4 regions of the Rhizobium sp. SG570 genome follow, and region 1 is predicted to be linked to each of the others. Evidence: predicted binding sites of a transcription regulator. Region 1 holds the regulator's gene; each other region holds the start of a gene.
What was found. The regulator PhoB, encoded in region 1, activates phosphate uptake and scavenging genes when phosphate is short. The targets are predictions, from matches to a motif close to TGTCATNNANCTGTCAT.
Positions count from the first base shown of each region.

Region 2: FHT28_RS23770 (esterase-like activity of phytase family protein) is a predicted target of PhoB. The motif match lies at 3,497-3,513, and genes of this name have one in related genera.
Region 3: FHT28_RS24505 (1-acyl-sn-glycerol-3-phosphate acyltransferase) is a predicted target of PhoB. The motif match lies at 1,647-1,663, and genes of this name have one in related genera.
Region 4: FHT28_RS04705 (alpha-D-ribose 1-methylphosphonate 5-triphosphate diphosphatase) is a predicted target of PhoB. The motif match lies at 2,547-2,563, and genes of this name have one in related genera.

Region 1 is NZ_JAAZQI010000017.1:23,277-28,870, forward strand. Features, by position in the region: gene pstA (phosphate ABC transporter permease PstA) at 1-995, shown strand, start outside; gene pstB (phosphate ABC transporter ATP-binding protein PstB) at 1,010-1,825, shown strand; gene phoU (phosphate signaling complex protein PhoU) at 1,877-2,590, shown strand; gene phoB (phosphate regulon transcriptional regulator PhoB) at 2,623-3,306, shown strand; gene FHT28_RS27540 (GcrA family cell cycle regulator) at 3,498-4,031, opposite strand; gene FHT28_RS27545 (aspartate aminotransferase family protein) at 4,456-5,594, shown strand, end outside.
Region 2 is NZ_JAAZQI010000012.1:241,953-247,546, reverse strand. Features, by position in the region: gene tpiA (triose-phosphate isomerase) at 1-128, opposite strand, end outside; gene FHT28_RS23780 (alpha/beta fold hydrolase) at 269-1,165, opposite strand; gene parE (DNA topoisomerase IV subunit B) at 1,370-3,433, shown strand; gene FHT28_RS23770 (esterase-like activity of phytase family protein) at 3,583-4,716, shown strand; gene FHT28_RS23765 (AI-2E family transporter) at 4,854-5,594, shown strand, end outside.
Region 3 is NZ_JAAZQI010000013.1:130,802-136,395, reverse strand. Features, by position in the region: gene FHT28_RS24515 (TraB/GumN family protein) at 1-396, opposite strand, end outside; gene FHT28_RS24510 (tyrosine recombinase XerC) at 527-1,462, opposite strand; gene FHT28_RS24505 (1-acyl-sn-glycerol-3-phosphate acyltransferase) at 1,707-2,654, shown strand; gene FHT28_RS24500 (AAA family ATPase) at 2,679-3,815, shown strand; gene FHT28_RS24495 (primosomal protein N') at 3,873-5,594, shown strand, end outside.
Region 4 is NZ_JAAZQI010000002.1:185,602-191,195, forward strand. Features, by position in the region: gene FHT28_RS04695 (molybdopterin oxidoreductase family protein) at 1-1,913, shown strand, start outside; gene FHT28_RS04700 (NUDIX domain-containing protein) at 1,910-2,503, shown strand; gene FHT28_RS04705 (alpha-D-ribose 1-methylphosphonate 5-triphosphate diphosphatase) at 2,652-3,821, shown strand; gene purN (phosphoribosylglycinamide formyltransferase) at 3,875-4,546, opposite strand; gene purM (phosphoribosylformylglycinamidine cyclo-ligase) at 4,543-5,594, opposite strand, start outside.

The DNA of each region.
Region 1 (5,594 bases):
TGGGCATCGATCCTTCCGATCGCGTACTCGTGCGCGAGGCCACGACAATGGTGTCGGACAGTGCGCGGATTGCACTGCGCAACAAGATCATGGCCGATCCCTCGATCATCGGAACGACTGGGAATGTGACGTTCCTTGCGAGCGCCAATATCGACTCCGCCAACAAGGGGCAGATCGACCTGGCGGCCGACGAGAAGGATCGCAAGGTTTCCGATCGGCAGCTCGGCTGGATGAAGCAGCTGACAGCCAGCGGCGCGCTGCACGAAGCTTTCAACAGCGGTCTCTTCCTCTCGGGCAACTCGAGCCGCCCCGAGGCAGCGGGCCTCGGCGTCGCGCTGATCGGCTCGCTCTATCTGATGCTGACCGTCCTCGCGCTCGCCTTGCCCGTCGGTGTCGCCGCTTCGATCTATCTGGAGGAATTCGCGCCAAAAAACCGGCTGACGGATCTGATCGAGGTCAACATCAACAATCTCGCGGCGGTGCCCTCCATCGTCTACGGCCTGCTCGGCCTTTCGGTGTTCATCAACATGATGGGGCTGCCGCGCTCTGCCTCGCTGGTCGGCGGGCTGGTGCTCAGCCTGATGACGCTGCCGATGATCATCATCGCCACGCGCTCGGCACTGCGGGCGGTACCACCATCGATCCGCAGCGCGGCACTCGGCCTCGGCGCGTCGCGCATGCAGATGGTCTTCCATCATGTGCTCCCGCTCGCCATGCCGGGCATCCTCACGGGCACCATCCTCGGGCTGGCGCATGCGCTCGGCGAGACGGCGCCGCTGCTTCTGATCGGCATGGTCGCCTTCGTCGCCAACTATCCGGCCTCGCCGCTCGATCCTTCGACGGCGCTGCCGGTGCAGATCTACATGTGGGCGAGCGAAGCGGAGCGGGCCTTCGTCGAGAGGACCTCCGGAGCGATTATCGTGCTGCTCTTCTTCCTCGTTGCGATGAATATCGGCGCGATCCTGCTGCGGCGCCGCTTCGAACGGCGCTGGTAGGGGAGGGCGACCAAATGAACATGATGACGGAAGCCGCGGGCGAAAGAGCATTAGCCAAGAAGATGATGACGATCCCCTATAAGATGATCGGCCAGGACGTCTCGGTCTTTTACGGCGACAAGCGCGCGCTCTTCGATGTCAACCTGAACATTCGCGCCAATACGGTCACGGCGCTGATCGGTCCTTCCGGCTGCGGCAAGTCCACTTTCCTGCGTTGCCTCAACCGCATGAACGACACGATCGAGACCTGCCGCATCACCGGCAAGATCACGCTCGACGATCAGGATGTTTATGACAACAGCATCGATGTCGTGGAGCTGCGCGCGCGCGTCGGCATGGTCTTCCAGAAGCCCAACCCGTTTCCGAAGTCGATCTACGAGAACGTCGCCTACGGACCACGCATCCATGGCCTGCACAGCTCGAAAGCCGATCTCGAGCATATCGTCGAGACCAGCCTGCAGAAAGCCGGTCTCTGGGGCGAGGTCAAGGATCGGCTCTATGATGCCGGCACGAGCCTGTCCGGCGGCCAACAGCAGCGTCTGTGCATCGCTCGCGCGGTCGCCGTCAGTCCAGAGGTCATCCTGATGGACGAGCCATGTTCGGCGCTCGACCCCATCGCAACCGCAAAGGTCGAGGATCTGATCCATGAGCTGCGGGAAAACTTCACCATCGTCATCGTGACGCATTCCATGCAGCAGGCAGCCCGCGTTTCGCAACGCACCGCAATGTTTCATCTCGGCCATCTGGTTGAGGAGAACGATACCGATAAAATGTTCACCAATCCCGACGATTTCCGCACGCAGGATTACATCATGGGCCGTTTTGGTTGATGATGCCGTGCGCGCGGCTCCTTTCACACAGTTCACCTTGAGGATAGAAAAATGGTCTCCACTCACATTCTCTCTGCCTATGACGAAGACCTGAAGTTCCTGACGCGCCGCATTGCGGAAATGGGCGGTCTGGCCGAGCAAATGGTCAGCGACAGCGTTCGCGCACTGGTCCAAAGCGATACCAGTCTTGCGCAGAAGGTCATTTCCGACGACGTCATTCTCGATCATGCGGAACGGGAAGTCGGCGACAAGGCGATCGTCACCATCGCCCGCCGGCAGCCGATGGCCGCCGACCTGCGCGAGATCATGGGCTCGATCCGCATCGCTTCCGATCTGGAGCGTGTCGGCGACCTCGGCAAGAACACCGCCAAGCGCGTCATCGCCGTGCAGGGCACAGGCGTTCCGCGGCGGCTTGCCCGCGGCATCGAGCATCTCTCCGAACTGGCGCTCAGCCAGCTCAAGGAAGTGCTTGACGTCTATGCCACCCGTTCGCCGGACAAGGCTGTGTCGATCCGAGAGCGCGACGAGGAAATCGACGCGATGTACACCTCGCTCTTCCGCGAGATGCTGACCTACATGATGGAAGATCCGCGCAACATCACCACCTGCACGCATCTTCTCTTCTGCGCCAAGAACATCGAGCGCATCGGCGACCATGCCACCAACATCGCCGAGACGATCTATTACATGGCGACCGGCGCCCAGCCAGAAGGCGAGCGCCCGAAGGATGATACCGCCAACACCGTTGGCGCGGTGACGGAATAATCTGGAAGCGAAGAAAAGGAGACCAGAGGCGCATGGTTCCGAGAGTTGCTGTTGTAGAAGACGAGGAAGCGCTCAGCGTTCTGCTGCGCTACAATCTCGAGGCTGAGGGCTTCGAGGTCGATACGATCCTCAGAGGCGATGAAGCCGAATTGCGTCTCCAGGAGCGCATCCCCGATCTTCTGATCCTTGACTGGATGCTCCCCGGTGTATCCGGCATCGAGCTCTGCCGCCGGCTGCGTATGCGGCCGGAGACGGAGCGCCTGCCGATCATCATGCTGACGGCCCGCGGCGAGGAAAGCGAGCGCGTGCGCGGTCTTTCCACCGGCGCGGACGATTACGTCGTCAAGCCGTTCTCGACGCCGGAGCTGATGGCCCGCGTCAAGGCGATGCTGCGGCGCGCCCGCCCGGAGGTTCTCTCCACGGTACTGCGTTGCGGCGATATCGAGCTGGATCGCGAGACCCATCGCGTTCACCGCAAGAGCCGCGAAGTGCGGCTGGGACCGACGGAATTCCGCCTGCTGGAGTTCCTGATGTCCTCGCCGGGCCGGGTCTTCTCGCGTTCGCAGCTGCTCGACGGCGTATGGGGACACGATATCTATGTCGACGAACGTACCGTCGACGTGCATGTCGGCCGCCTGCGCAAGGCGCTCAATTTCTCCAATATGCAGGATGTCATCCGCACCGTTCGCGGTGCGGGTTACTCCATGGAAGCTTGAGCGGGTACGCCCGTTCAGGCGTCGACATAGCGGCGGAAACAGAAAACGGGCCTTTCGGCCCGTTTCGTTTATCTTATCTGGAGCGGTTACGCGTTTCACGGACTCGCGTGACCGCTCTATGCTATTGTTTTTACGCAATTCCGGACGGAAAACCGCTTCGCACTTTTCCCGGAATTGTTCTATGGGGCATCTCAGCCGCGCGGTTGAGCTGGCCGACGCCGTTCATGCACCGGCTGGTAGGCCAGGCGCTGATGGTAGCCGCAATAGGGCGATGCATCCGGGCTCTCGTTGCCGCAGAAGTGGAAATCGTCCTTCAGCGGGTCACCGACGGGCCATTTGCAGGTGCGTTCCGTCAGCTCGGTCAGGACGAGGCGCCGAGAGATCGGAACGACGACGTTGGCAGCCGGACGATATTGGATCTCGTTGACCGCATCGACCTCAATCTCTTCCTTGAGCATGGTCGCGCCCTGCTGGCGGGTAACCGTGCGGGTTGCGACGCGCGATGTATAATTCGATGCGCGGGGCGCCGAGGCGCCGCGCTTCGGCGTTCGGGCAGCGGTCGCCGTGCCGCCCGCCTTCGCTCGGCCCGGCAGGCTCAAGCGGTGCACCTTGCCGATGACGGCGTTACGGCTGACACCGCCCAACTGCGCCGCGATCTGGCTGGCGCTCAACCCTTCGGACCATAGCTTTTTAAGCTTCTCGACGCGTTCGTCTGTCCAATTCATGCCCTGTCTCCGCTGTCGCGTTTCCGATGGCAGAATCCTTCACCATTGCCCCGCATAGGATCGAGGCGCGAAACGCTCTAAAATTGTGGTGACTAGTTCCGCCGCATGCAGTCTAGCAATTGGTTTTTAACCTAGTGTGAGGCTGACTCCGTGACAAGAGTCGCGGGAATCTTGAGGAATCGATTTCGAGGTTTTCCCCAACTTGCTGTCCTGGCGTGGCATTTATGCAATATGATCCGGCCAACGCATCCCGTTCGGCCGCGGCCGCTCTCTCGCACCTGCTAAATCGCCAGTTTTGTTGACATCGCGGTGCAAAACATCAATAGTGCCCACGCCGCCGCAAGGCGGCATTTTTGATTTTTTCGGACCCGTTTCATGGAAAGGAAGCGATTGGTCCTTAGGGTTGTGATCGAGGAGATACGCCATGGCCGAGACAGCGGCGCTTTATGACACCTATATGCGCGCTCCGCTGCGGTTCGAGCGAGGCGAGGGCGTCTGGCTGATCACGGAAAATGGCGAACGCTACCTCGATTTCGCGGCCGGTGTGGCAGTCAATTCGCTCGGTCATGCGCATCCCCATCTCGTGGCCGAGCTGAAGGCGCAGGCTGACAAGGTATGGCACCTGTCCAACCTCTACGAAGTGCCCGGTCAGGAGAAGCTCTCGAAGCGGCTGACGGAAGCCACATTCGCTGACAAGGTGTTCTTTACCAATTCGGGCGCCGAAGCGCTGGAATGCGCCATCAAGACGGCGCGGCGCTATCAGTTTGCCAACGGGCATCCCGAGAAGTTCCATATCATCACCTTCGAAGGTGCTTTCCACGGTCGTACCATCGCGACGATCGCTGCCGGTGGCCAGGAAAAGTATATCGAAGGCTTCGGCCCGAAGGCCCCCGGCTTTGACCAGGTGGCTTTCGGCGATCTTGATGCGGTTCGTGCCGCAATCACCGATGCGACGGCTGCGATCCTGATCGAGCCGGTGCAGGGCGAGGGCGGTATCCGCCCGGCGACCAACGAATTCCTGCGCGGTCTCCGCGATATCTGCGACGAGCACGGTCTGCTCCTGGTGCTCGATGAAGTACAGTGCGGCGTCGGCCGCACGGGCAAGCTTTTCGCCCATGAATGGGCCGGCATCAAGCCCGATATCATGGCGGTGGCCAAGGGTATCGGCGGTGGTTTCCCGCTCGGCGCATGCCTTGCAACGGCAGAGGCAGCCTCCGGCATGAAGGCCGGCACGCACGGGTCGACCTATGGCGGCAATCCGCTTGCCATGGCGGTCGGCAATGCGGTGCTCGATATCGTGCTGGCCGATGGCTTCCTGGAGCATGTGCGTGATATGGCGCTGGTCTTCCGCCAGGGCCTTGCCTCGCTCAAGGATCGCTTCCCGGATATCATCGAGGACATCCGCGGCGAAGGTCTCATGCTCGGCATCAAGGCAGCCATCCCGCAAGCGGATCTGCTGCAGGCGATCCGCGCCGAGCATCTGCTGGGTGTTCCGGCCGGCAACAATGTCATTCGCCTGCTGCCGCCGCTGGTCGTGACCGCCGAGGAAGCGCGCGAAGGTCT
Region 2 (5,594 bases), on a different contig from region 1:
AACGTATCGATTTTGTCCGACAGCGGCGTCTTGACGCCGTCTCCGATCGCCTTGATCTGATCGAGGCTCGCACGCGTGCCGTTCATCTTCCAGTTTCCGGCCAGAAGCGGCCGTATGGTCTTCGTCATTCCGATCTTCTCCCCCTTGATCCACCTGTCGGCCTAACAAAACTGTCGAGGAAAGGAAAGTTATCGAATGGGGCCGGGACGGGTTAAAATCGTTTGAAAAATTGCTTATCCGGAAAATAGATCGAATTGCCCGAGGCGTTTCAGGAAGCTTGCGGATCGAAGATCCAGTTCAGCACCTTCCGCCAATCGGTCATGCGCACGGGCGTGCCATGGTTTCCTGTGGCAAAAAGCGTGAAACGTGTCGGGTAATGCGCCTTGTAGAGCTTCTCGAACAAGGCCTGCTGATCGGCCGCCGCATAGACCGGGTCTCTGCTGCCATGGGTGAACCATAGCGGCAGCTTTGCCTTGTAGAAGGCGCTTTTTGTGAAATCTGGGTCCGTCACACCGCTCAGAATCGCCATGCCCTTCAGGCGCTTGACGCTTTCGGCATCGCGGGTGATGCCCCAGCAGACGAAGCTGCCCATGGAGGCGCAGGTCAGAATGACGGGCTTGCCGCCGGATTGTTCATAGGAATAGCGGATCAACGCCGCGATATCGGCGACACCGGTGCTGTCGAAGCCTTTGACGCTCGGCGCATAATATGTGCCGCCATTCCTGTAGGCGAGGTTCTTCAGCCGGTTGAAGTTGCCACCGAAGGTGTCGTCGTTGGAGCCGAGCCGGCGGTCGCCACCGCGGCCGTGAATGAAAATGACGGTGAAGGCCTGGCCCGACGCCGGGCCGATCCGCGTGACGTCAAGCTTGCGGTCGCCGAGCTGCAGGGTCTCGTCCTGCTGGGCTTTCCAGCGGACGCCGGTATCGACATAAGCCGGCTTGACGCGCTTCTCGGGAATCTGGTCGCGGCTGTTGATATCCCGCATTTCCTGGTAATCGATCGTCTGGAACGCGCCGTTGTCGTGACTTTCAAGAACGGTCTCATTGGAAAACAGCTCATCCTTGAAGGGTTTCAGCATGTCCGCGCTAGCGACAGACGCTGTCGCCAGAAGCAGGATGCTTGATATTGCGGTCAGGATCGACAAATGAGCTGTGGACATTCGCATGCGGACACTTCCTCCGATCAGCCTGCGGGCTTGCCATTCATCACCCGGCAACGCAAATCTTTTTTGAATCTGCCCCCTCATGGGACGCCATCGCGCTTGTGTGCCGTTTCTGTCAGAATGACGATGATTCGCGAATAACAAGCGCAAATGCGATAATAAAGGGGTCTGGCCCCACCAGGACAAATCTGAGCAGCTTAAAGTTCCATGGATAACAGCAACGATCTCTTCTCCGGACTACCCCGCGCGCCGAAGCCGAAAGCGGTGGAAAAGCCTGACGTCAAGGCGGAAAAGCCTGCAGCCGCTCCGTCACCGCGCGCGGCGCCGACAACATCTTCGGCCGAGGAATATGGCGCCAGCTCCATTCGCGTTCTCGAAGGACTCGAGCCGGTGCGCATGCGTCCCGGCATGTATATCGGCGGCACGGATGAAAAGGCGCTGCACCATCTCTTCGCCGAGGTGATCGACAATGCCATGGACGAAGCCGTCGCCGGCCATGCCGATTTCATCGAGGTCTATCTCGACCGGCAGGGATATTTGACCGTCACCGACAATGGTCGCGGCATTCCGGTGGAAAACCATCCGCAGGTGCCCGGCAAGTCGACGCTCGAAGTCATCATGACGAAGTTGCATGCGGGCGGTAAGTTCGACGGCAAGGCTTACGAGACGTCGGGCGGCCTGCACGGCGTCGGCGTTTCGGTAGTCAACGCGCTGTCGGACGATCTGGAAGTCGAGGTCGCCCGCAATCGCAAGCTCTATCGTCAGCGCTTTTCGCGTGGCCTGCCGACCGGCGGCCTCGAAGAACTGGGCGATATCCACAACCGTCGCGGCACCCGCGTCCGCTTCCATCCCGATCCGCAAATCTTCGGCGATCATGCCCGGTTCGATCCGGCCCGCGTCTTCCGCATGGCCCGTTCCAAAGCCTATCTGTTCGGCGGCGTCGAAATTCGCTGGAGCTGCGATGCCGAACTGGCGCCCGAAGGGGCTGATATTCCCGAAAAGGCGGTCTTCCATTTCCCGGGCGGCTTGAAGGATTACCTCAAGGCAACAATGGGCAACGAGTTCACCGTGACCCGCGAGATCTTCGCCGGCAAGTCGGAGAAGGAAAGCGGTCACGGCTCGCTGGAATGGGCAATCACCTGGTATGGCGGCGATCCGCAAGTCCATTCCTACTGCAATACCATCCCGACCCCTGAAGGCGGCACGCACGAGGCCGGCTTCCGTATCGCGCTCACCAAGGGCTTGAAGAGCTACGCCGAACTGACGCAGAACAAGCGTGCGGCCAATATCAGCACTGAAGACGTGATGATATCAGGCGTCGGCATGCTGTCGATCTTCATCCGCGAGCCGGAATTCGTCGGCCAGACCAAGGACAGGCTCGCATCCGTCGAAGCACAGCGTATCGTCGAAAACGCCTTGCGCGATCCTTTCGATCACTATCTGACCGACAATCCGACCGAAGCCGAAAAGCTGCTGGAATGGGTGATCGAGCGCTCCGAGGAGCGCATGCGCCGCCGCAAGGAAAAGGAAGTCAACCGCAAGTCGGCCGTGCGCAAGCTGCGCCTGCCGGGCAAGCTTGCCGATTGTTCGCAGAACACCGCCGAAGGCGCTGAACTCTTCCTCGTCGAAGGTGATTCGGCCGGCGGCTCCGCCAAGCAGGCGCGCAACCGCATGAATCAGGCCATCCTGCCGCTGCGCGGCAAGATCCTCAACGTCGCCAGCGCCGGCCGCGAGAAGCTTTCCGCCAACCAGCAGATCGCTGACCTGGTCCAGGCTCTCGGCTGCGGCACGCGGTCGAAATATCGCGAGGAGGATCTTCGCTATCAGCGCATCGTCGTCATGACCGATGCCGACGTCGACGGTGCGCACATCGCCTCGCTGCTGATTACCTTCTTTTATCAGGAGATGCCCGAACTGGTCCGCGGTGGCCACCTTTTCCTGGCTGTTCCGCCGCTCTATAAGATCACGCAGGGTTCGAAATCCATCTATGCCCGCGACGACGCCCACCGGCTGGAGCTGATGGAGAGCGAATTCAAGGGCAAAGGCAAGGTCGAAATCAGCCGATTCAAAGGCTTGGGCGAAATGCTTCCTGCCCAGCTCAAGGAAACGACGATGGACCCCTCGAAACGCACGCTATTGCGTGTCGTGATCGACGAGGTCGATTTCGAAGGCACGCGCGACGCCGTCGACAATCTGATGGGCACCAAGGCTGACGCTCGCTTCCGCTTCATTCAGGAACGCGCGGCATTCGCGGAGAATCTCGATATTTGACCGCAGCAGCAGATCGCCGCGGGCAATGACTCCCGGCGATATTTTATTGAACTGACGGATATTCGTTACGAAGCCGTCATGGACGGATGCGTAGATGGCGGCATGGCTTGAATGCCATCATCCCATTCATCCGGATTTGTTTTATCCCTATGCTGAAGCCCTTTTTGACGACTGTCGCCGCCGTTCTGCTTTTCGGCCACGCCGCTCATGCCGCCGATATCGGCGCTACCATCGACGTGCCCTGCCCCTTCGGCGACTGCAAGGCCGGCATCAGCCTTTCCTATCTCGGCAACTACGATATCCCGACCGGTTTCATGGAAAATGGAGTAGAGATTGGTGGCCTTTCGGGCATCGATTTCGATCCGTCCACCGGCCGCTATATCTCAATCAGCGATGACCGCTCCGAGAAGGCCCCGGCGCGCTTCTACGATCTCGATATCGATGTGAGCGTCAGCGGCTTGAAAGGGGTAACGGTTGTCGATCATGTCACCTTGAAGGACAAGGATGGCCAGCCTTTCGCTTTGCGAAAGGTGGATGCCGAATCTATTCGCTTCGGCAAGGACGGCATCTATTGGAGTAGCGAAGGCGACGGCAAGGCGCTGTCGCCGCCCTTCGTGCGCGTTGCCAACCGCGATGGCAGCTTCGTGCGCGAACTTCCCTTACCGGCGGGATTTGCTCCCACAGCCGACAAAAGCACCGGCATCCGCGACAACCTCGCATTCGAAGGCCTGGCCCTTCTCTCTGGTGGCGATCTGCTGGTCGGCACGGAATCCGCGCTTTACCAGGATGGACCGATCACGACGCTGACCGCCGGCGCGCTCGCCCGCCTCATCCGTTACGATGCGGCAAGCGGCGAGCAGAAGGCGCAATATGTCTACCCGATCTCGCCCATACCGCAGGCGCCCTCCATGGCAAGCGGCTGGAATGACTTCGGCATGTCCGAGATCATGGCGCTTGACGATCGCCACCTCCTATCGATCGAGCGCGGCTATGCGCAAGGTGTCGGCAATTCGGTCGTGATCAACATGTTCGATCTCGATGGTGCGACCGACGTTTCCAACATCCCTTCCCTTGCTAAGACCGATCAGCGGATCGTGCCTGTGCGCAAGGTACAGATCATGGATCTGCGCGCTCTGGGCCTGGCACCCGACAATATCGAAGGCATTACTTTCGGCAAGGCGAAGGATGGCACGGACGTATTGATCCTCGTCGCCGACAACAATTTCAACCCGACGCAGAAGACCCAGTTTTTCGCCTTCAAGGTGATCCGCCGTCCCTCGTGACGCCTTTCTTATTCGCGTGCCAGTCGTGTTACTGTCACGGCGACGGAATAAAGAGGCTTTCAGGCTGCTGCTCTTGAAACAGCCTAGATCATACCCCATAACCGGTTGATCTAATAAAGAGGGGCGAAGTAAGTCGGGTGGGTGTATTTGAACGTCATAAGCCTAAGGAGCATCGGTGGCTGGGGTCGAGCGCACATGCGCGCATGCCGCTCATTCCATCCATTTCCGCGGCGCGCTGGCTGCTTATTCTGATCGCCATTGCCGGCATCTATTTCTTCTACGGCTTTCTCGTTCCGGTTATGGCCGCTGGGGTCATCGGCTTCGCCACATGGCCGCTTTACAGCGATCTGGTGCGCCGCACCGGCGGAAACACGACGATTGCGGCTACTATCGCCATCATCTTCATCGTCACCTTTCTAGTGCTGCCGATCATTCTTTCTGCCGTCTATATGGCCGGCGAAGTGCGCGAATGGTTCGGCTGGGCCGTGCATGTCAACCGCGACGGTGCGCCGACGCCGCAATGGATTTTGGCGCTGCCCCTCGTTGGCCCATGGCTTGGCGATCAGTGGACGCAATATATCGGTAGTCCTGGCTCCATCGGTGAACTGGCGCAACTCATCAGCGGCGCGCATATCGGCAATATCTACAGGGCCGTCCTTGCGGCCGGTGGCAGTGCCTTCCACGTCGTGCTGACCTTGCTGTTCATGCTGATAGCCCTGTTCTTCATCTATCGCGATGGTTCGACATTCGTTCGTCAGGTCGATCTGCTCGGCGAGCGAATTCTTCCGAACCGCTGGGAGCGGATCTCACGTGTCGTACCGGCGACGATCAGTTCGACCGTCATGGGCATGACGCTGATCGCCATCGGCGAGGGTGTC
Region 3 (5,594 bases), on a different contig from region 1:
GACGATCGTATCGGCGGCCGCTACGGCCTCCGGCGCGCCCTTCGGCATGGTGAGCACGCGCGAATCCGAGACATGCATGGTGCCGAGCAGCCAGGAAGGCTTCAGGCCTGATTTCTCGATCTTCCAGAAGATGCCCTTGCCGTTTTCCACTTTATCGCCTGCCGCGATGATGGAGGCATATTTGGCAGGATCGGTTTTCTGCAGCTCCGCCATCAGATCCTTGCCGCCGCAGCTGTCGGACACCGTCTCATCGGCGTGCGCCGATTGCAGCGTCAGCATGGTTGCGATCAATATGATCGCCAGCATCAGCGGAAAGGCCGTGGCGAGCCAAAGGAGCATGCCACCGATCGCCGGCGTCGGTGACCGCATCGTCCTGGATCCGAGGGCAGAAATCATCTAAACCTTCCGCTGGCAGAGGACATGACTTCTAAAGCTCGAAAGCGGCTTTCGGGAGGCATGTCGAAACATGTTTCTGCTCTATCCTTGCGAAACGCATATTCCCTTAACGCAAGGGGTTAATCTTTTCTTACGCTCGCGGATGGGCGCGATCGTAGACTTCCAGAAGCCGCGAGGAATCGACGCCGGTATAGACCTGCGTCGTCGACAGGCTGGCATGGCCGAGCAATTCCTGGATGGTGCGCAGGTCCCCTCCGCCCGCCAGCAGATGCGTCGCGAAGGAGTGGCGCAAGGCATGCGGCGTGGCGGTATCGGGCAAGCCGAAGGCGCTGCGCAGTTTCTGCATGCCGTGCTGGATGATGCCCGGCTGCAGCTTGCCGCCGCGCGCGCCGCGAAAGAGGGGGCCGTCCGCGTCGAGATGATAGGGGCAGAGCGCGCGATAGTGATCGACCGCCTCGACGACGATTGATAGTAGCGGCACCAGCCGCGTCTTGTTGCCCTTGCCGGTGATGCGCAGCGCAGTCGCGCCCGGCGGCATATCCTGCGGCTTCAGATCCAGCGCTTCGGAAATGCGCAGGCCGCAGCCGTAGAGCAGGGTCAGCACGGCCGCATCGCGCGCAGCGATCCATGGCTCCTCATGCAACTGTGCCTCATCGCTGACCACCGTGATGGCCTGCGTATCGGAAAGCGGCTTGGGAAGCGATTTCGGCTGTTTCGGCGAGCGCACGGCCGCCGCGCCTGCGGCATTCACCAGGCCTTTCTTTTCGAGATAGCGCAGCAGCGACCGAAGGCCGGCAAGATTGCGCCCGAGCGAACGGGCGCCGGCCCCTTCTTTTCGGCGCGCGGCGAGAAAACCGCGAAAATCGGCGGGGCGCAGCGCGTGAATATCCGCGATCGTTGCCGGGCCGCCGAGATGGCCGGTGAGAAAGGTGAGGAATTGCCGCGTGTCGCGCTCGTAGGCATTCAGCGTGTGGGCGGAGAGCCGCCGCTCCTGACCGAGCGCGTCGAGCCAGCGGCTACGCTCCGCCATCAACCTTGAGTCGGCAATGATCAACAATTCGTTCAGTGGAAAACCCCTTGAAATTCAAATTCCTTCTGCCACTTTGAATTAGGGAAGGTTATGGAATCACTAACTTTCCCGTTGCACTGCTTGCATTTCCGATGTGCTGCGGGAGCAACGGCACTCCAAAAAACTGCATATGGGCCGGTTCCTAAATCCCCGATGATTTGGCGGCTATATGCGAGGCGCTTGTCATGCTTCGATCATATTCGGTTGCAATAGAATATACCCCAACCATTCAGGATACTTCATGGCACGCCGCGGTTCGATAACTGCATTGGGACAGATTGCAGAAGCGATCGCTTTGGTGTCGCAGGGTCAGCCGGGACATATTGTCGATATGCTGATCGCCGAACGTGGCGAAAAGATCGTTCGCAATCCGCTCTGGCCGGTCATGCGCCCCTTTCTCTACACGCTGCTGCGCTACAACAAGGCGATCGAATTCGCCAATGATGTCGCCAAGTTGTCCGGCTTTCAATGCTTCGAATATATGAGCGATCTGCTCCAGCTCGACATCGACGTCACCCACGCCGATCGCATCCCGGCATCCGGCGGGTTCATTCTCGTCAGCAATCATCCCACCGGCATTGCCGACGGCGTCGCCGTTTTCGATCTCCTGAAATCGCGCCGGCCTGACATGATGATCTTTGCCAATCGCGATGCCGTCCGCGTCAATCCGCGTTTCGCCGAGATGATCATTCCGGTAGAATGGCGAGAGGAGCACAAGAGCAAGCCGAAGACGCGCGAGACACTGCAGCTGACCAATCGCGCCGTCGCCGACGGCAAGGTCACCGTGCTTTTTCCGTCCGGCCGCATCGCCTATTGGGCGGACGGCAAGCTGAACGAGCGTCCGTGGAAGACATCCGCCGTGGGTCTGGCCCGCAAATACAATCTGCCGATCCTGCCGGTGCACCTGACGGCGCGCAATTCCGGCCTGTTCTACTGGCTCGCCAGATGGTCGACCGAGCTGCGCGATATGACTGTCTTTCACGAGCTTCTGAACAAGCGCGGCGACCAGTTCGACTTCCTCGTCGGCAATCTCATTCCCGTCGAGCATCTGGACGGCGACGTCAACGAGGTGACGAAAGCGCTGGAGAAACACACGGTCGTCGATCTTGCGGCTGACGGCAATGCGAGGTTCTCGCCGCTCGTTTCGCCCAGGCGGCAGGACGAGGCCTTGGCCGCGCATTCTCTTTAAATCGGGAATCGGCTAGACCGGGGCATGCAACTTCGCTCGATGTTCGCCCAGAATTACCGCTCTTTGCGTTCGATCCGAATGGATCTCGCTGATGTCAACCTGTTCATCGGCGAGAATGGCGTCGGCAAATCCAATCTCTATCGTTCGCTGCAGCTCGTACAGGCGGCGGTCCGTGGGCGGCTGGCGCATGAGATTTCCAGCGAGGGCGGCATGTTCTCGGCCATGTGGTCGGGCAAGCGGCGCTCGCATGAATCAGCCCGCATCCGCTTCGATGTCGAGCTGCTCGACATGGAGCGGGCAGCGACCTTCCGCTATTGGATCGAGGCCGGCATGCGGCCGCCGCTTGCCTCTGCCGGCTTTCCATTGGAGCCGCAAGTCAAGGCTGAGGAATTGTCGATCGAAACGGGCCGGCGGTCGGTAACGATGATGAAGCGCGACGGACCGGGCATTTCCGTTCGTGGCGAGAATGGCCGCATGCAGGCGCATCCCGAGCAGGCGCTGACATCCGAAACGGCGATCGCTCTGCTCGGCGATGCCGGATATTATCCGGAAGTCGGCACGTTCCGACGGGCCGTCGATGCCTGGCGGTTCTACCATGGCTTTCGCACCGATCGCGGCTCGCCGCTGCGTGCGCCATGCCTTGCGGTGACTTCTCCGATGTTGGACGAGGACGGCGCCAATATCGCTGCCGTCTTCGCCACGCTTGTTCACACGCGCGAAGATACCGTTGAACTCGATCGCGTCATTGCCGCCGCCCTTGGTGGGGCGCGTCTCGTCGTGCCGGAACCGCAGGAGACGGCGGATTTCGGCCTGATGCTGCCCGAATTCCCGAGGCGCGTCTTTCAGCCGCGCGAATTGTCCGACGGCCAGATCCGTTTCCTCGGCCTGGCGGCTGCGCTGATGTCCTATCGCCTGCCGCCGCTGATCGCGCTCAACGAGCCGGAGGCGAGCCTGCATCCCGACATGCTGGTGCCGCTTGCCGAGATGATCGCGCAAGCGGCCAAGACCAGCCAAATCTGGATCGTCACCCACTCGGAGGTTCTGGCCGCTGCCGTGCGCGAGCGCTGCGGCGTGCGGCCGCGCCGGGTGATCCGCGAAGATGGTGCCACCTGGATCGACGGCATGCGGCTGACCGGTGTGATCGACGATGAAGACGAATAGTGGCAATCCGGCAATCCGGGTTTTCTTTTGTGCCCGTCCGGGGCATGGTCTGGCGCAATGAATAAAGATTCTTCCGATCTGTTCGGTGCGCTTTTCGAGGCTGCGCCCGCGAAACTTGTGATGAGCCGCACGGTTCCGGTTTTGGTGCCGTTGCCGGCGCCGAAGGCCTATTCCTATGCGGTGCCTGAGGGGATGGCGGTCGAGCCGGGTTCTGTCGTGCAGGTGCCGCTCGGGCCGAGGCAGGTCATCGGCGTCGTCTGGGATGGCGACGAGGATGGCGGCGTCGATCCGAAGAAGCTTCGCCCCATCAGTCGTGTGTTCGATTGCCCGCCGCTCGGCAAGCATATGCGCGATTTCATCGATTGGGTTGCCACCTATACGCTGTCGCCGCCGGGGCTGGTGGCGCGCATGGCCTTGCGCGCGCCGGCCGCCTTCGATCCCGAGCCGATGATCGAGGGGTTGCGCTTCATCGGCGGACAGCCGGAGCGGCTGACGCCGGCGCGCGCCAAGGTCATGGAGACTGCCGCCGACGGGCTGTCATGGACGCGCATTGGCCTGGCGCATGCGGCCGGCGTTTCCACCAGCGTCGTCGATGGGCTGATCTCGCAAGGTATTTTCGAAACCATCTTCCTGCCGCCGCCACCCGTCGTCGCCCGGCCCGATCCGGATTATATCGGCTCGCGGCTGGAGGGGCCGCAGAAGGAGGCGGCCGACGAGATATTGGTCGATGTGCGCAAGGGCGAGTTCTCCGTCTCGCTGATCGACGGCGTTACCGGCTCCGGCAAGACGGAGGTCTATTTCGAGGCGATCGCCGAAACGCTGAGGCGCGGCAAGCAGGTGTTGATCCTACTGCCCGAGATCGCGCTGACGGCAAGTTTCTTGGAGCGCTTCCAGGATCGCTTCGGCGCCAAGCCGGCGGAATGGCACTCGGATCTCGCGCCGCGTACGCGCGAGAAGGTCTGGCGGCAGGCGGTGACGGGCGAGGTCAGGGTCGTGGCCGGGGCGCGCTCGGCGCTGTTCCTGCCCTTCGAGGACCTCGGCCTGATCATCGTCGACGAGGAGCACGATCCGGCCTATAAGCAGGAGGATCGCGTTTATTACAATGCGCGCGACATGGCCGTCGTGCGCGGCCGCATCGGCGATTTTCCCGTCGTGCTGGTTTCCGCCACGCCCTCGGTCGAAAGCCAGGTCAACGGACAGAGCGGGCGCTACACCACCATTCACCTGCCGACGCGCTTCGGCGATGCCGCTCTTCCCGACCTGCATCTGGTCGACATGCGCCGCCACGCGCCGGAACGCGGCGGCTTCCTCTCGCCTGTCTTGCTCCGCGCCATCGGCAAGACGGTTGCCAAGGGCGAGCAGGCGTTGCTGTTCCTCAACAGGCGCGGCTATGCGCCGCTGACGCTTTGCCGCGTTTGCGGCCATCGTTTCCAGTGCCCGCAATGTTCAAGCTGGCTGGTGGAGCACCGGTTTCGCGGCCAGATCCAGTGCCATCAATGCGGCTATGCCGAGCGCACGCCGGAAGCCTGCCCGGAATGCGGCACGCTCGACCACCTCGTTGCCTGCGGGCCCGGCGTCGAGCGCATTGCCGAGGAAGTGGAGCGGCACTTTCCCGAAGCGCGGACGATCATGCTTTCTTCCGACATCATGGGCGGCGTCAAGCGGCTGAGATTGGAGCTCGAAGCCATTGCCAAGGGCGAGGCGGATATCGTCATCGGCACGCAGTTGGTCGCCAAGGGCCACAATTTTCCGCTGATGACGCTGGTCGGCATTGTCGAC
Region 4 (5,594 bases), on a different contig from region 1:
TGATGAAGCCGCTGCGCCGCGCCGGCGCCAAGGGCGAGGGGCGTTGGCAGGAGATTTCCTGGGACGATGCGCTGGACGAGATCGCCGAGGCTTTCGTCAAGGCCGAAGCCAAGGACGGCAGCGAGGCGATCTGGCCTTATTTTTATGCCGGCACCATGGGCTGGGTCCAACGCGATTCCATCGATCGCCTTCGCCATGCGAAACGTTATTCCGGCTTCTTTTCCTCGATCTGCACCAATCCGGCCTGGACCGGTTTCACCATGGCGACGGGCGTGCTGCGCGGCCCCGATCCGCGGGAGATGGGCCGCACCGACTGCGTCGTCATCTGGGGCACGAATGCGGTCGCGACGCAGGTCAATGTGATGACCCACGCGGTCAAATCCCGCAAGGAGCGCGGCGCCAAGATCGTCGTCGTCGATATCTATGACAATCCGACGATGAAGCAGGCCGATCTGGCGCTGATCGTCAAACCCGGCACGGATGCGGCGCTCGCCTGCGCCGTCATGCACATCGCCTTCCGCGATGGCTATGCCGACCGCGCCTACATGGCCAGATATGCCGATGATCCGGCAGGCCTCGAAGAACATCTGAAGTCGAAGACCCCGGCCTGGGCAGCTGGCATTACCGGCCTTTCGGTGGATGAGATCGAGGCCTTCGCAAAGCTGGTGGGGACGACGAAGAAAACCTATTTCCGTCTCGGTTACGGTTTCACGCGCCAGCGCAACGGCGCCATCGCCATGCATGCGGCCGCCTCGATCGCCACCGTTCTCGGTTCCTGGCAATATGAGGGCGGCGGCGCCTTTCATTCGAACAGCGATATCTTCCGCATGGACGCGAGCGAGCTGACCGGCCGGTCCATGAAGGATCTGGATATCCGCATGATCGACCAGTCGCAGATCGGCCGGGCGCTGACAGGCGATGCCGTGGCGCTTCGCCATCGCGGGCCGGTGACGGCCATGCTGATCCAGAATACCAATCCGGTGAACATCGCGCCCGAGCAAAGGCTGGTGAAGCGCGGCTTTGCCCGTTCCGATCTCTTCGTTGCCGTGCACGAGCAGTTCATGACCGACACGGCCGAGATGGCCGATATCGTCATTCCCGCCACCATGTTCGTCGAGCATGACGACATCTACCGCGCCGGCGGCCAGAACCATATTCTTCTTGGCCCGAAGCTGGTCGAGCCGCCGCCGACCGTGCGCAGCAATCTCTTCGTCATCGAGGAGTTGGCCAAGCGTCTTGGGGTCGCAGATCGCCCCGGCTTCGGCTTTTCCGCCCGCGAAATGATCGACCGGGTTCTGTCGATGAGCGACCTGCCGGATTACGATTATTTCCTCGAGCATAAATGGTTCGATCGTCAGCCGGCTTTCAAGGACGCGCATTTTCTGAACGGCTTTGGCCATCCCGACGGCAAGTTCCGGTTCCGCCCGGACTGGGTCAACCAGCCGGCCCCAAACCGCCCGCCTGCGTCAGTCGGATTGCTCGGTCCTCATGTGGAGTTGCCGGAATTCCCGGATCAGGTCGATGTCATCGAAGTGGCCGATCCGGATCATCCGTTCAGGCTCGCCACCTCGCCGTCGCGCAACTTTCTGAATTCGAGCTTCGCGGAAACCAGGACGTCGCGGCAGAAGGAAGGCCGCCCCGAGGTGATGATCAATCCGGCCGATGCCGCAGCACTCGATGTCATCCATGGCGATCTGGTCCGCATCGGCAATGCGAGAGGCGACATCCGCCTCCATGCGCGCGTGACGACAGAGGTGAAGCCGGGTGTGCTGATCGCCGAGGGTCTCTGGCCGAATAAGGCCCATGTCGATGGCGAGGGCATCAACGTCCTCACCGGCGCCGATCCGGTCGCGCCCTACGGCGGTGCGGCCGTTCACGATAACAAGGTATGGCTGCGCAAGGATATGGCATGAGCGAATTCGGAAAGGCGAAAGCCGAAATCGTCAACGAGAAGACGTTGGCGGATCAATGGACCCGGCTCAGCAGCTATGATGTCGACTACACGGATTCGCGCGGCGAGAAGCATCGCCTGAAGCGCGAGATCTATCACCGCACGCCGGCCGCCTGCATCCTGCTCTACGATCCCGCCCGTGAGACGGTCGTGCTCGTCCGGCAATACCGTCTGCCGTCGCAGCTTGCCGGCCTGCCGGCATGGATGATCGAAGTGCCCGCCGGCCTGCTCGATGGCGACGAGCCGGAGGCAGCGATCCGGCGCGAGGCCATGGAGGAGACCGGCTTTCGCGTGCGCGATGTCCGATTTCTCTTCAAGGCGATGACCTCGCCGGGTGCCGTGACCGAGATCATCCATTTTTTCGCTGCCGTGATCGATACGTCCGATCGGGTCGCCGATGGCGGTGGGCTTGCCGAGGAGCATGAGGATATCGAGGTGATGGAAATTCGATTGTCCAATGCGATGGCAATGATCGAGGCGGGCGATATCCACGATGCCAAGACGGTCATTCTGCTGCAATGGGCGGCCCTGAACAGGGCGAGCCTGAAGTAGGTCCGTCGAAGTCAGGGAACTGGGCCCAAAACTATGCTGCCGCCTTCATCACCGTGTCACGAATCGAGACTACCGGGGCGTGCTGGCCGAAGACGTCCGGACGTGTCCGTGCCTTTCAGATGATAGACACTGTTTCAGGAGAAAGCCGATGTGGCTCAGCAATTTCACGCTCGTTCTTCCCAATGAAGTCGTCGACCGGGGTGCCGTGCGCATCGAGGATGGCGTGATTGCCGAAATCCGCTCCGAGCCGGTGGAGCAGGTGACCTTCGATGGCGGCGGACGCCTGCTGATGCCCGGTTTCGTCGATCTGCATTGCGATATGATTGAGCGCGAGATCGCGCCGCGGCCGAACGCCATGATGCCGATCGATTTCGGCATTCACGAGCTGGACAAGAAGCTGGCCGCCGCTGGCGTCACCACGGCCTTTGCCGCGCTCTCCTTTGCGACCGAAAGCGTCTACGGTCACGTCCGTTCGCTCGAAACCACCTCGGCTGTGATCCGCGGCATCAACAGCTTGCGCAATGACCTCCTGATCGATCACCGCGTTCATGCCCGCTATGAAATTACCAATCTGGGCGCGGCGCTGACCCTGGAGCGGCTTTTGAAGGACGGCGACATCGACATGGTCTCCCTGACCGACCACACGCCTGGGCAGGGGCAGTACAACGATATCGAGAGCTACATCCGCAGCATGTCCGAGCGTCGCGCCATGTCGCGCGAGGCTGCCGAGGAAGTCGTGGCGAAGCGCATCGCCCAGCGCCAGGATCCGGAAATCGAACGCAAGCTGCACGATGTGGTCGAGCTTTCGCTGAAGCACAAGCTGTCGCTCGCCTCGCATGATGACGACAGCGCCGAGAAAGTGGCGGCGATGCACGATCTCGGCGTGACCATCAGCGAGTTTCCAGTAACGGGACCGGCCGCCGAAGAGGCCTGCCGCCGCGGCCTCTGGACGCTGATGGGTGCGCCGAACGCGCTGCGCGGTCAGTCCATGTCCGGCAATCTCAGCGCCCTGGACGCTGCCCGCGCCGGCTTGCTCGGCATCATCGCCGCCGATTATCATCCGGCCGCTTTCGTGCCGGCGATCTTCAAGATTGCGGAGGTTGTTGGCGGTGGCCTGCCGGCGGCGGTTGCCATGGCAAGCGCCAATGCTGCCCGTTCGGCCGGCCTCAATGATCGCGGCGAGATCGCCGTCGGCCAGCTTGCCGATCTGGTTGCCGTCGAACCCGGCTCGGTTCATCGCATTCGCGCGACCTTCCGCGGCGGCCGCATCGTCTATAGCGACGGCACGATGCATCCGCTGATGGCGATTGCGGCTTGAAGAGAAAATCGAAGGGGCGAATTAGGGCGCCGTTCGGCTCCATAACTCTCTATTTAAGCCATGTCCCCAAGCAGTGACACGACCTGCCGTCCATGGGCGGCAGCTGTTCTGGCAAGGCTGATGGCCTTGCCGTCTTCCATCCCGACTTTGCCTTCCGCGAGCAGCCGCAGGGATTGCGGATAGAGCTGATGTTCGACCGTCAGCACACGGGCAGCCAATGCGTCCGCCGTATCGCCGGTCAACACCGGCACGGCCGCCTGGCCGATCACCGGGCCTTCGTCCATGCCTTCGGTGACGAAATGGACTGTGCAGCCGGCAACGCGCATGCCGGCGTCGATGGCGCGTTGATGCGTGTGCAGACCGGGAAAGAGCGGCAGCAGGGAAGGGTGGATATTGATGATCCGACCTTCATAGCGCTGGATGAAGCGGCCGGAAAGCAGCCGCATGTAGCCCGCAAGGCAGATGATGTCGGGCGACAAGGCTTCCAGCTGCGAAAGGATCGCCTCTTCGTGGGCGTCCTTGCTGGTAAAATCCTTGCGGACGAAGGCGAAGGTGGCGATGCCCTCGGCAGCAGCTTTTGCCAGTCCGCCGGCATCCGCCTTGTCGGCGATGACGGCGACGATCTCAGCCGGATAGTCGGGAGCCGCCGTCGCCTTCAAAAGGGCCATCATGTTGGAGCCGCCGCCGGAAATGAAGACGACGACGCGTTTGCGCGGCGTGTTCATAGAGCGAGCGTACCCTTGTAGACCGTGCCTCCAGCGTCTTCGGTGCGAGCAATCATGCGGCCAAGTGTTACCACAGCCTCGCCTTCGGCTTCGAGCGCTGCCTTCACGGCTGCAACATTGTCTGCCGCCACGACCACGATCATGCCGATGCCGCAGTTGAAGGTGCGCAGCATTTCCTTGGCCTCGACGCCGCCCGTCTTGGCGAGCCAGGAGAAGACCGGCGGCACCTTGACGGCGGCAAGATCGATTTCGGCAGCCAGATGCTTCGGCAGCACGCGCGGGATATTTTCGGGAAAGCCGCCACCGGTGATATGGGCGAGCGCCTTGAGAGCATGTGTCTCGCGGATGGCTTTCAGCAGGGGCTTCACATAGATGCGCGTCGGCGTCAGCAGCGCTTCGCCAAGTGCCTTGCCTTCTGCGAAAGGCGCGGGCGCGTCCCAGTCGAGGCCGGAAATCTCGACGATCTTGCGCACCAGCGAGAAGCCGTTGGAATGCACGCCCGAGGAGGCGAGGCCGAGAATGATGTCGCCTTCGGCGATGTCGCCCGATGGCAGCAACTGGCCGCGCTCGGCCGCGCCGACGGCGAAGCCCGCCAGATCGTAATCACCGTCGGAATACATGCCCGGCATCTCAGCCGTCTCGCCGCCGATCAGTGCGCAGCCCGCCTCGCGGCAGCCGGCCGCGATGCCGCCGACAATCGCCGCGCCCTGATCGGGATCGAGCTTGCCGGTGGCGAAGTAATCGAGGAAGAACAGCGGCTCCGCACCCTGGACGACGAGGTCGTTCACGCACATGGCGACGAGGTCGATGCCGACGGTGTCATGATAGTTCGCATCGATGGCGATCTTCAGCTTGGTGCCCACGCCGTCGTTGGCGGCGACCAGCACCGGATCGGTGAAGCCTGCGGCCTTGAGATCGAAGAGACCTCCAAAGCCGCCGATTTCGCCGTCGGCGCCGGGACGGCGCGTCGAGCGCACGGCGGGTTTGATCTTTTCGACCAGCAGATTGCCGGCATCGATATCGACGCCCGCGTCGCTATAGGTCAGAC